2 regions of the Pseudomonas sp. 05N432 genome follow, and region 1 is predicted to be linked to the other one. Evidence: predicted binding sites of a transcription regulator. Region 1 holds the regulator's gene; the other holds the start of a gene.
What was found. Region 1 encodes sigma-54, which starts transcription at its own class of promoters, with help from an activator protein. Its sites were predicted from a motif close to ANTGGCATNNANNTTGCTNT; they were not measured.
Positions count from the first base shown of each region.

Region 2: a site for sigma-54 is predicted at 1,349-1,368, ahead of AC1DHT_RS08860 (circularly permuted type 2 ATP-grasp protein). Genes of this name have one in related genera too.

Region 1 covers NZ_JBFTMM010000014.1:67,847-72,853, forward strand. Annotated here, with positions in the region: gene AC1DHT_RS16215 (KpsF/GutQ family sugar-phosphate isomerase) at 1-371, shown strand, start outside; gene AC1DHT_RS16220 (KdsC family phosphatase) at 371-895, shown strand; gene lptC (LPS export ABC transporter periplasmic protein LptC) at 903-1,475, shown strand; gene lptA (lipopolysaccharide transport periplasmic protein LptA) at 1,462-2,007, shown strand; gene lptB (LPS export ABC transporter ATP-binding protein) at 2,007-2,732, shown strand; gene AC1DHT_RS16240 (RNA polymerase factor sigma-54) at 2,914-4,407, shown strand; gene hpf (ribosome hibernation-promoting factor, HPF/YfiA family) at 4,517-4,825, shown strand; gene ptsN (PTS IIA-like nitrogen regulatory protein PtsN) at 4,838-5,007, shown strand, end outside.
Region 2 covers NZ_JBFTMM010000006.1:176,827-181,833, forward strand. Annotated here, with positions in the region: gene AC1DHT_RS08845 (START domain-containing protein) at 1-170, shown strand, start outside; gene AC1DHT_RS08850 (hypothetical protein) at 308-544, shown strand; gene AC1DHT_RS08855 (ribonuclease E inhibitor RraB) at 756-1,097, shown strand; gene AC1DHT_RS08860 (circularly permuted type 2 ATP-grasp protein) at 1,400-2,809, shown strand; gene AC1DHT_RS08865 (alpha-E domain-containing protein) at 2,822-3,772, shown strand; gene AC1DHT_RS08870 (transglutaminase family protein) at 3,769-4,572, shown strand; gene AC1DHT_RS08875 (c-type cytochrome) at 4,694-5,007, opposite strand, start outside.

The DNA.
Region 1 (5,007 bases):
AAAACGTCATGCACGCGGGCCAGGAGTTGCCGCAAGTCGTGCGCGGCACGCCGCTCAAAGACGCGCTGATGGAAATGACCCGCAAGGGCCTGGGCATGACCGTGGTATTGGAAGCTGACGGCAAACTCGCCGGCATTTTCACGGACGGCGACCTGCGTCGCACACTCGACCGGACCATCGACATCCATCAAGCCACCATTGACGACGTCATGACGCCTCATGGCAAGACTGCGCGCGCTGAAATGCTCGCCGCCGAAGCCCTGAAAATCATGGAAGACCACAAAATCAATGCACTGGTGGTGGTCGACAACGAGGACCGTCCGGTGGGCGCCTTGAACATGCACGACTTGCTGCGTGCGGGAGTAATGTAATGAGCACGGACCTGCTGCAACGCGGCAAAAACATCAAGCTCGCGGTCTTCGACGTCGATGGCGTGCTGACCGACGGCCGCCTGTACTTTCTCGAAGACGGCAGCGAATTCAAGACCTTCAACACTCTCGACGGCCAGGGCATCAAGATGCTGATGGCCTCCGGCGTAACGACCGCCATCATCAGCGGACGCAAGACCCCGGTGGTCGAGCGACGCGCCAAAAACCTTGGTATTCCTCACCTGTATCAGGGCCGCGAGGACAAACTGGTAGTGCTTGACGAGCTTCTGGCGCAACTGGGCCTAAGCTATGAGCAGGTTGCCTACCTGGGCGACGACCTGCCGGATCTGCCGGTGATTCGCCGTGTTGGCCTGGGCATGGCAGTGGCCAACGCCGCCAGCTTCGTCCGCGAACACGCTCACGGCATCACTCAGGCCCGTGGCGGCGAAGGTGCCGCTCGCGAGTTCTGCGAGCTGATCCTGCGTGCCCAGGGCAACCTTGAAGCGGCTAATGCCGCGTACCTGTGAGCCACTTATGCTGAGCAAGAAAATTCGCAACATAGTGTTTTTCGGGGTCATCGCCGCGTTGCTCGTGGCCGTTGGCTACTGGAACATCAGCCCCGAACGCTTTCTCGACAAGCCGGTAGCACACGTCGACGAGAGCCAGATCGACTATTACGCCATCAACGCCCACAGCGTGCAGTTCCTGCCCGATGGTAAATTGCAGTACGACCTGACGTCCGACAAGGTCGAGCATGTCAAGGCGACCGACATCACCCTGCTGACCAACCCCGACCTGAACATGTATCGGGGCACCGTGTACCCCTGGCACGTCCAGAGCAAGCGTGGCGAGGTCAATTCAGGCGGTACTGAAGTTGAATTGATCGACTCGGTGCGTATCGCACGCACGGACGAGCAGAACCGTCCAATGCTGATTACCAGTAGTCGTATGACGGTATTCCCGCAAGAGCAATATGCGCAGACCGAGCAAGCCGTTAGAATCGACGGCGCTGGTGGTGTATCGACGGGTAACGGAATGAAAGCGTATTTGAAAGACAGCAGGATACACCTGCTATCGAACGTAAGAGGACAGTATGAGGCTCGTTAAAACTCTCCCTATTTTGCTCAGTCTGGGCGCAGCACTGGGAAGCGTGAGCGCCTGGGCTCTGCCGAACGATAGCCAGCAACCCATTCGCATTCAGGCTGACGATGCTCAGCTGGACGACAAGAATGGCGTGGCCACCTACAAAGGTGACGTGATCATTACCCAGGGCTCGATGATCATCAAAGGCAACACCGTGACCATTACCCGCACCAAGGCCGGCGACATCGATGTCGTGACCTCGGTGGGCAACCTGGCGTATTTCGAGCAGTTGCAAAAGCCTACCGACACGAAACCCGTCCAGGGCTATGGGGTGACTATCCAGTACCATGCTTCGCAAAACCGCATCGTACTGATCGACCGCGCCAAGGTGATCAACGAAGGCAACACCACTGAAGGCGAGAAAATCGTCTACGACACCGTCAAGCAGGTTGCTAACGCAGGCCGCGCTACCGGTTCATCGGTGACCGCACCGCGCCCACGAGTCGATATGGTTATCCAGCCGAAAAAGAAAACCGACGAGCAGAAGGCCCAGTAATGGCAACTCTGAAAGCCCAGCATCTGGCCAAGAGCTACAAGAGCCGCCAGGTCGTGCGTGACGTCAGCCTGTCGATCGACAGCGGCCAGATCGTCGGCCTGCTTGGCCCGAACGGTGCCGGCAAGACAACCTGCTTCTACATGATCGTGGGCCTGGTCCAGGCCGATCAGGGGCGCGTACTGATCGACGACCTGGACGTCAGCCACCAGCCAATGCACGGTCGTGCACGAGCGGGTATCGGCTACCTGCCACAAGAAGCGTCGATCTTCCGCAAACTTTCGGTCGCCGACAACATCATGGCCATCCTCGAGACCCGCAAGGAACTCGACAAGGCCGGTCGTCGCAAAGAGCTGGAAAGCCTGCTGCAGGAATTCCACATCAACCACATCCGCGACAACCTCGGCATGAGCCTTTCCGGTGGCGAGCGTCGCCGTGTGGAAATCGCTCGCGCCCTGGCCACGGCGCCGAAATTCATCCTGCTCGACGAACCTTTCGCCGGCGTGGACCCGATTTCGGTGGGCGACATCAAGCAGATCATTCATCACCTCAAGGCCAAGGGTATCGGCGTGCTGATCACGGACCACAACGTTCGTGAAACCCTGGACATCTGCGAAACCGCCTACATCGTCAACGACGGCCAACTGATCGCCGAAGGCGACGCCGAAACCATCCTGGCCAACGACCTGGTCAAGGAAGTGTATCTGGGCCATGAGTTCCGCCTGTAAGCACTGAGGTGCCTGGTCAGTCGCCGGAGCGCTTGCCCCAATAAAACTATACGTATTTATTGTTACAGCGCTCTAGGCAAACACTTCAGTTTCAGGCATATAATTTGCTTATGTTTGGCGCTCCGGCGCCCTGTAGTGGATGGCGCATGTGCGCCGGCGAATAAGGTGTTAAGCCCCTGCCATGAAACCATCGCTAGTCTTGAGAATGGGCCAGCAGCTGACGATGACACCGCAGCTGCAACAGGCCATCCGCCTGCTCCAATTGTCGACCCTGGACCTGCAACAGGAAATCCAGGAGGCACTGGAGTCCAATCCAATGCTCGAACGCCAGGAAGAAGGCGACGACTTCGATAACGCCGACCCGATGGCGGACAATATCGAGCAGAAACCCAACACCGACATCCAGGAACCCTCCTACCAGGAAACCGCGCCTACGGTCGATAACCTCGAGGAAGGCGACTGGAACGAGCGCATTCCTAACGAACTGCCGGTCGACACCGCCTGGGAAGACGTTTACCAGACCAGCGCCAGCAGCCTGCCAAGCAACGATGACGACGAATGGGATTTCACCACTCGCACTTCCGCAGGCGAAAGCCTGCAGAGCCATCTGCTCTGGCAATTGAACCTGGCGCCGATGTCCGACACCGATCGACTGATCGCGGTGACATTGATCGACTGCATCAACAATCAGGGCTACCTGGACGAAACCCTCGAGGAAATCCTCGAAGCCTTCGATCCAGAACTGGACATCGAGCTCGACGAGATCGAAGCCGTCCTGCATCGCATCCAGCAATTCGAGCCGGCCGGTATCGGCGCACGCAATCTCAGCGAATGCCTATCGCTGCAACTGCGTCAATTGCCCGCCAAAACCCCTTGGCTGGCCGAGGCCAAGCGACTCGTAATCGATTACATCGACCTGCTGGGCAGCCGCGACTACAGCCAGTTGATGCGCCGCATGAAGCTCAAGGAAGATGAGCTGCGCCAGGTCATCGAACTGGTGCAGAGCCTCAACCCGCGTCCGGGCTCGCAGATCGAATCCAGCGAAGCCGAGTACGTGGTTCCCGACGTCATCGTGCGCAAAGACAACGAGCGCTGGCTGGTGGAGCTGAACCAGGAGTCGGTTCCGCGCCTGCGCGTCAACCCGCAGTACGCCGGCTTCGTCCGTCGCGCCGACACCAGCGCCGATAACACCTTCATGCGCAATCAGTTGCAGGAAGCGCGCTGGTTCATCAAGAGCCTGCAAAGCCGCAACGAAACCCTGATGAAAGTCGCCACCCAGATCGTCGAGCACCAGCGCGGCTTCCTTGAGTACGGCGATGAAGCCATGAAGCCGTTGGTCCTGCATGACATCGCGGAAGCGGTCGGCATGCACGAGTCGACGATTTCACGAGTGACCACGCAAAAATTCATGCATACCCCACGCGGTATTTATGAACTGAAATATTTTTTCTCCAGCCATGTCAGTACCTCTGAAGGCGGTGAATGCTCGTCCACAGCGATCCGCGCGATCATCAAAAAACTGGTTGCCGCGGAAAATCAGAAAAAGCCGTTGAGTGACAGCAAGATCGCTGGTTTACTGGAGGCACAAGGCATTCAGGTGGCCCGCCGCACCGTCGCCAAGTACCGCGAGTCCCTGGGGATCGCGCCTTCGAGCGAACGCAAGCGGTTGATGTGACGGGCTACGCCATAGCGTTCCAGGGTGTGTTCGAAAGCTTTTCGGACACGCTCTAGTGGCAGGCAAGCCAGCCTGCCGCCTTATGCACTGGCAACGAAGGAGAAGCTGTATGCAAGTCAACATCAGTGGACACCAACTGGAAGTGACCGAACCCCTGCGCATCTACATCGGCGAAAAGCTCGACCGATTAGAAAGGCATTTCGACAAGATCACCAATGTGCAGGTCACGTTGACCGTCGAGAAGCTGCTGCAGAAAATCGAAGCCACGCTGCATATCCCCGGTGGAGAAGTGGTCGCCAACGCTGAGCATAACGACATGTATGCCGCGATCGACGCCCTGACCGACAAGCTGGATAAACAACTCAAAAAGCATAAGGAAAAGACCCAGAGCCTCCTCCAGGGCGCGACCGGTCGTTAACACTCCCAACCCATGATCCGACTTGAAAACATCCTGACCCCCGGCCGTTCCTTGGTGAACGTGCCGGGCGGCAGTAAAAAGAAAGCCCTCGAACAAATTGCCAACCTGATCGCCCGTGAAGTGCCGGGTCTGGCCATGCAGGATGTCTTTGAGAGTCTGGTCGCCCGTGAAAAACTCGGTTC
Region 2 (5,007 bases), on a different contig from region 1:
AGGTTCAAGGCTTCTGGAAGTTTGTTCCAAAAGGTACAGACCAGGTCGAAGTGACCTATCAGGTTCACACCGAGCCAGGTGGTAGCGTGCCGTCGTGGCTGGCCAACAAGTTTGTGGTCGATGCACCCTTCAATACCTTGAAAGCCCTGAAAGCACGCGCCGAGAAGTAATACCGTGCTTTTGGCAAAGAGGCTGCCAACCGGCGGCCTTTTTCATATCAAACCGATGGATTCAGGAGGAACGATTTTCCGGTATTCGGGGTCGAGATGTTGTAAGCCCATCTGTGGGTTTTACCAAGGAGGCACCGATGCAAAAGTGGGAAGTCACCTTCGTAGATGATCACGGCGTGCAGACCGTGGAGCAATTCGATTGCGAACAAAAACCCACGATGGAGCGGGCCGCGCAATTGATTCGCTCAAAACTCCTCCCTGTTCCGGCCGAGCTCGATCTCAATGATCTGGAGGGGCGAACCGAGGACCCGACGGTCAAAAGCCTGAAAGATCAGAACAGCATTGAAATTCTCAGTATCACGCCAATTGCATAACCACTTGATGCGACTCGCAAACAGGCCTTGGCAGCAACTCTGACTTGGGGCTACTCTGCAAACGAGATCAGCGAATGGATCGCTAAGGTCTGGTCTTGTCAGCTACATGCTTGTTTCCCGGCGGCAATTTGATTGCCGTATCGCCCTCACCATTCGGTTGCGGGCGCAGGGAGTACGGAAAGTCTATCCATCAGTTTGAGGAGGACGTTTCATGAGCACAGCCTATCAAGAAGACATCAGCAGCAGTGTGCTGCGCCGCATGAAAGAAGGCGGTTTTGACTTTTCACGGTTCCATCCCATCGAGTTCTACGCCATTTTCCCGGATGAGGAGCGGGCACGCAGGGCGGCAGGGCATTTTCGCGGTGAATCCTTGAATGCGCAGGTCAGCGTGCGTGATGACGGTGCCTGGCATCTGGAGTTGAGCAAGGTGATGTACGCCACTTATGGCGGCATCGGCGACTTCGAGCAGGACTTTGAGGCGGTGGTCGAGCCTTTGGGTGGGATTATCGAAGGATGGGGCGTCAAGCAGGAGGTACGAGGGCTACTCGCATAACACTATGAACAGCGACAACACTCAGCAACGGCTGACCTCAGGGTTGGCCGTTTTCGTTTTCGGACATTGAGAAGTCAAAGGATCGCAACCGCGCACAGGCCGTGAAACCAACTCTGGCTATGCCGGTAATGACCATGAGCATTGCTTCGCAATGAAGCGAGGGACGAACAGGTTGAGGCATTGGCTGCACAGGATTGGTGCGGCGTGTCTTCGACGATTAGCCAACCGATTGATAGTTAAGCGTTTATGCCGCTGGCACGGGCCTTGCGAAGTCTGGGTGTCCGGGTGACAAGGAGTACGGCATGATCCGCACCTATTTTGATGAAATGTACGACGCTGGCGGCTTGGTCCGTCCGCACTATCGGGAGTTCGCCCGTTGGTTAGCTGAAACGCCTGACGAGCTTTTGGCACAACGGCGACGCGAGGCCGATCTGTTATTTCATCGTGCCGGGATAACCTTCACGCTCTATGGTGATGAGCAGGGGACAGAGCGTCTGATTCCCTTCGACACCATTCCCCGCAGCATCCCCGCCAGTGAATGGCGGATCGTCGAGCGCGGCTGTATTCAGCGGGTCAAGGCATTGAACATGTTCCTTGCCGACCTGTACCACGAGCAGCGCATCATCAAGGCCGGCATCATCCCCGCCGAACAAGTACTGGCCAACGAGCAATACCAGCTCGCCATGCAAGGGCTGGATCTACATCGCGATATCTATTCGCACATCTCTGGCGTCGATCTGGTGCGCGATGGCGACGGCACGTACTACGTGCTCGAAGACAATTTGCGCACGCCCAGTGGCGTCAGCTACATGCTCGAAGACCGCAAGATGATGATGCGGCTCTTCCCCGAGTTGTTCGCCGCCCAGCGCATCGCGCCCATCGATCATTACCCGAACCTGTTGCTCGACACGCTGAAAAGTTCCAGCCCGCTGGACAATCCGAGTGTCGTGGTACTGACTCCCGGGCGCTTCAACAGTGCGTTTTTCGAGCACGCGTTTCTGGCGCGGGAGATGGGCGTGGAGCTGGTGGAAGGCGCGGACCTGTTCGTGCGCGACGACAAGGTGTTCATGCGCACCACCGACGGTCCGAAAGCCGTCGACGTGATCTACCGTCGCCTCGACGATGCTTTCCTCGATCCGTTGGCGTTCAATCCGGATTCGATGCTCGGCGTTCCAGGACTGCTGTCGTCCTATCGCTCCGGCAATGTGGTGCTGGCAAATGCCATCGGCACCGGTGTCGCGGACGACAAGTCGGTTTATCCGTTCGTGACCGACATGATTCGTTTCTACCTGGACGAAGAGCCGATCCTGAAGAACGTGCCGACCTGGCAGTGTCGCAACCCGTCAGAACTTTCTCACGTGCTGGCGAACCTGCCTGAACTGGTGGTCAAGGAAACCCAGGGTTCCGGTGGTTACGGAATGCTGGTCGGGCCTGCAGCCACCGCTGCCGAGATCGAAGCGTTCCGCGCACGCATCAAGGCCAAGCCCCACGCGTATATCGCCCAACCGACGTTGTCCCTGTCGACCTGCCCGACGTTTGTCGAAAACGGCATTGCCCCGCGGCACATCGACTTGCGTCCGTTTGTCCTGTCAGGCCGCGAAACCCGGGTCGTCCCCGGTGGCCTTACCCGTGTAGCCCTGCGCGAAGGATCCCTGGTGGTCAATTCGTCACAGGGTGGCGGAACCAAGGACACCTGGGTGGTCGAGGATTGAAGGAAGCCTGCCATGTTAAGTAGAACTGCCTCGGATTTGTACTGGATGTCGCGTTACCTGGAGCGGGCGGAAAACCTCGCACGGATGCTCGACATCAGTTATTCGCTGTCATTGATGCCGCAGGATGGCCGCGGCGATGGTCTGCACGAATTGGCGATGCCCTTGCTGATCACCGGCACGCTGGACGATTACCTGGAGCGCCACGGTCAATTGCACGCCGAGCGCTTGCTGCACTTTTTTGCCCTGGATGTGGCCAACCCGGCCAGTATCTACAGTTGCCTCGGCGCCGCGCGGGTCAGCGCTCATGCAGTACGTGGGCGGATCACCGCCGACATGTGGGAAAACATCAACGCGACCTGGCTGGAAATTCGCGGTATCGCCGAACAGGGCCTCAGTCGCTATGGCATGAGCCGTTTCTGCGAGTGGATCAAAGAACGTTCGCACCTGTTCCGGGGCGCATGCTACGGCACCATTATGCGCAACGATGCCTTCCGTTTCATTCGCCTGGGGACCTTCATTGAAAGGGCCGACAACACGCTGCGCCTGCTCGATGCCCGCTACGAAATGGCCGGCGATCAGGCCGAGGCGGTCAGCGATGGTACGGCCTATGCGTATTACCAGTGGAGTGCGTTGCTGCGGGCCTTGTCGTCGTTCGAGGCGTACACCGAGATCTACCGCGACGCCCCTGGCGCGCGGCACGTCGCCGAGCTGTTGCTGCTACGTGCCGACGTACCGCGTTCGCTGCGTGCCTGCACTGAGGAAATCGACCAGATCCTCGCCAGCCTGCCGGGGACCAATGGCCGTCCTGCGCAACGTCTGGCAGCAGAAGTGGATGCGCGGCTGCGATACACCGGCATCAACGAAATCCTCGCCGAAGGCCTGCACGCCTGGCTGACCGAGTTCATCCCGCTGGTGCGCCAGTTGGGCAACGCCATACACAGTTCCTATCTGGAGGCTGCATGAGACTTTCCATTAGCCACGAGACCACCTATCACTACGAAGATCAGGTGCGGGCAAGCATCCAGTATTTGCGATTGACGCCTCACGACAGCGAGCGTCAGCACGTACTGAGCTGGCGGCTCGACCTGCCGCGGCCAGTGCGTGCGCAACTCGATCCGTTTGGCAACATCCTGCATGTGCTGACGATGGACGAGCCGCATGAGGCAATCATCATCGGCGCACGAGGGCTGGTGGACATCGATGAGTTGCGTGAGGCCGAGCATGAGAGCCAGTCAGCGCTGCCGTTCTTGCGTTTCACTCGACTGACCGAGGCGGATGAAGCGTTACGCGCATTCGCCGAGAAGCAATGTCGCCAACGGCGTGATCGCACAGCGTTGATCGACTTGATGCATGGCCTCAACCAGCACATGACCTACACGCCGGGCTCCACCGAAGTCGACACCAGCGCCGCTCAAGCGTTCGCCGGGCGTGCCGGGGTCTGCCAGGATCACGCCCATGCGTTTCTTGCCTGTACGCGTAGCCTGGGGATTCCAGCGCGGTATGTGTCGGGTTATCTGTACAGCGAAAACAGCGAACACCTGGCCAGTCACGCCTGGGCAGAAGCCTGGCTCGACGACGCGTGGTACAGCTTCGATGTCACCAATGAACTGGCCAAACCCGAGCGTCATCTGAAACTGGCGGTGGGCCTCGACTATCTCGATGCCTGCCCGGTACGCGGCATGCGCCGTGGCGGTGGCGGGGAGCAGATGCACGCCAAGGTGTTCGTCGCGCCGACGCCGGTGATCTCGGTTCACCAGCAGTAATATCGGGAATACCGCATCGCGAGTAGGCTCGCTCCCACAGGTCTTGTGAACACCGCAGATCCAATGTGGGAGCGAGCCTGCTCGCGATGGGGCCCGCTCAGGCGCCACACCTCTCAAGCTATCAGGGCTGCTGCTTACGCCCCGCCATATGCTTCAAATACCCCACCAGCAACGTCAGTTCCTCATCCGACAATACCTGTGTCGAGAACCCCGGCATTTTTGCCTGTGGCCATTGGCGCAAGCTTTGCGGATCGCGGATATAGCGCTTGAGGAATTCAGCGCCAAAGTACTCGGTAGGGCTGAAAGGAATGTTCAGGTCCGGACCAAACTGCGCGTCCCCTGCGCCATTCAGACGGTGACACGCCAGGCAGTTTTTCTGGAACAACGCATAGCCCAGATTCACCGGGTCATTGGCGCCGAGTGCCGGGTCTGGAA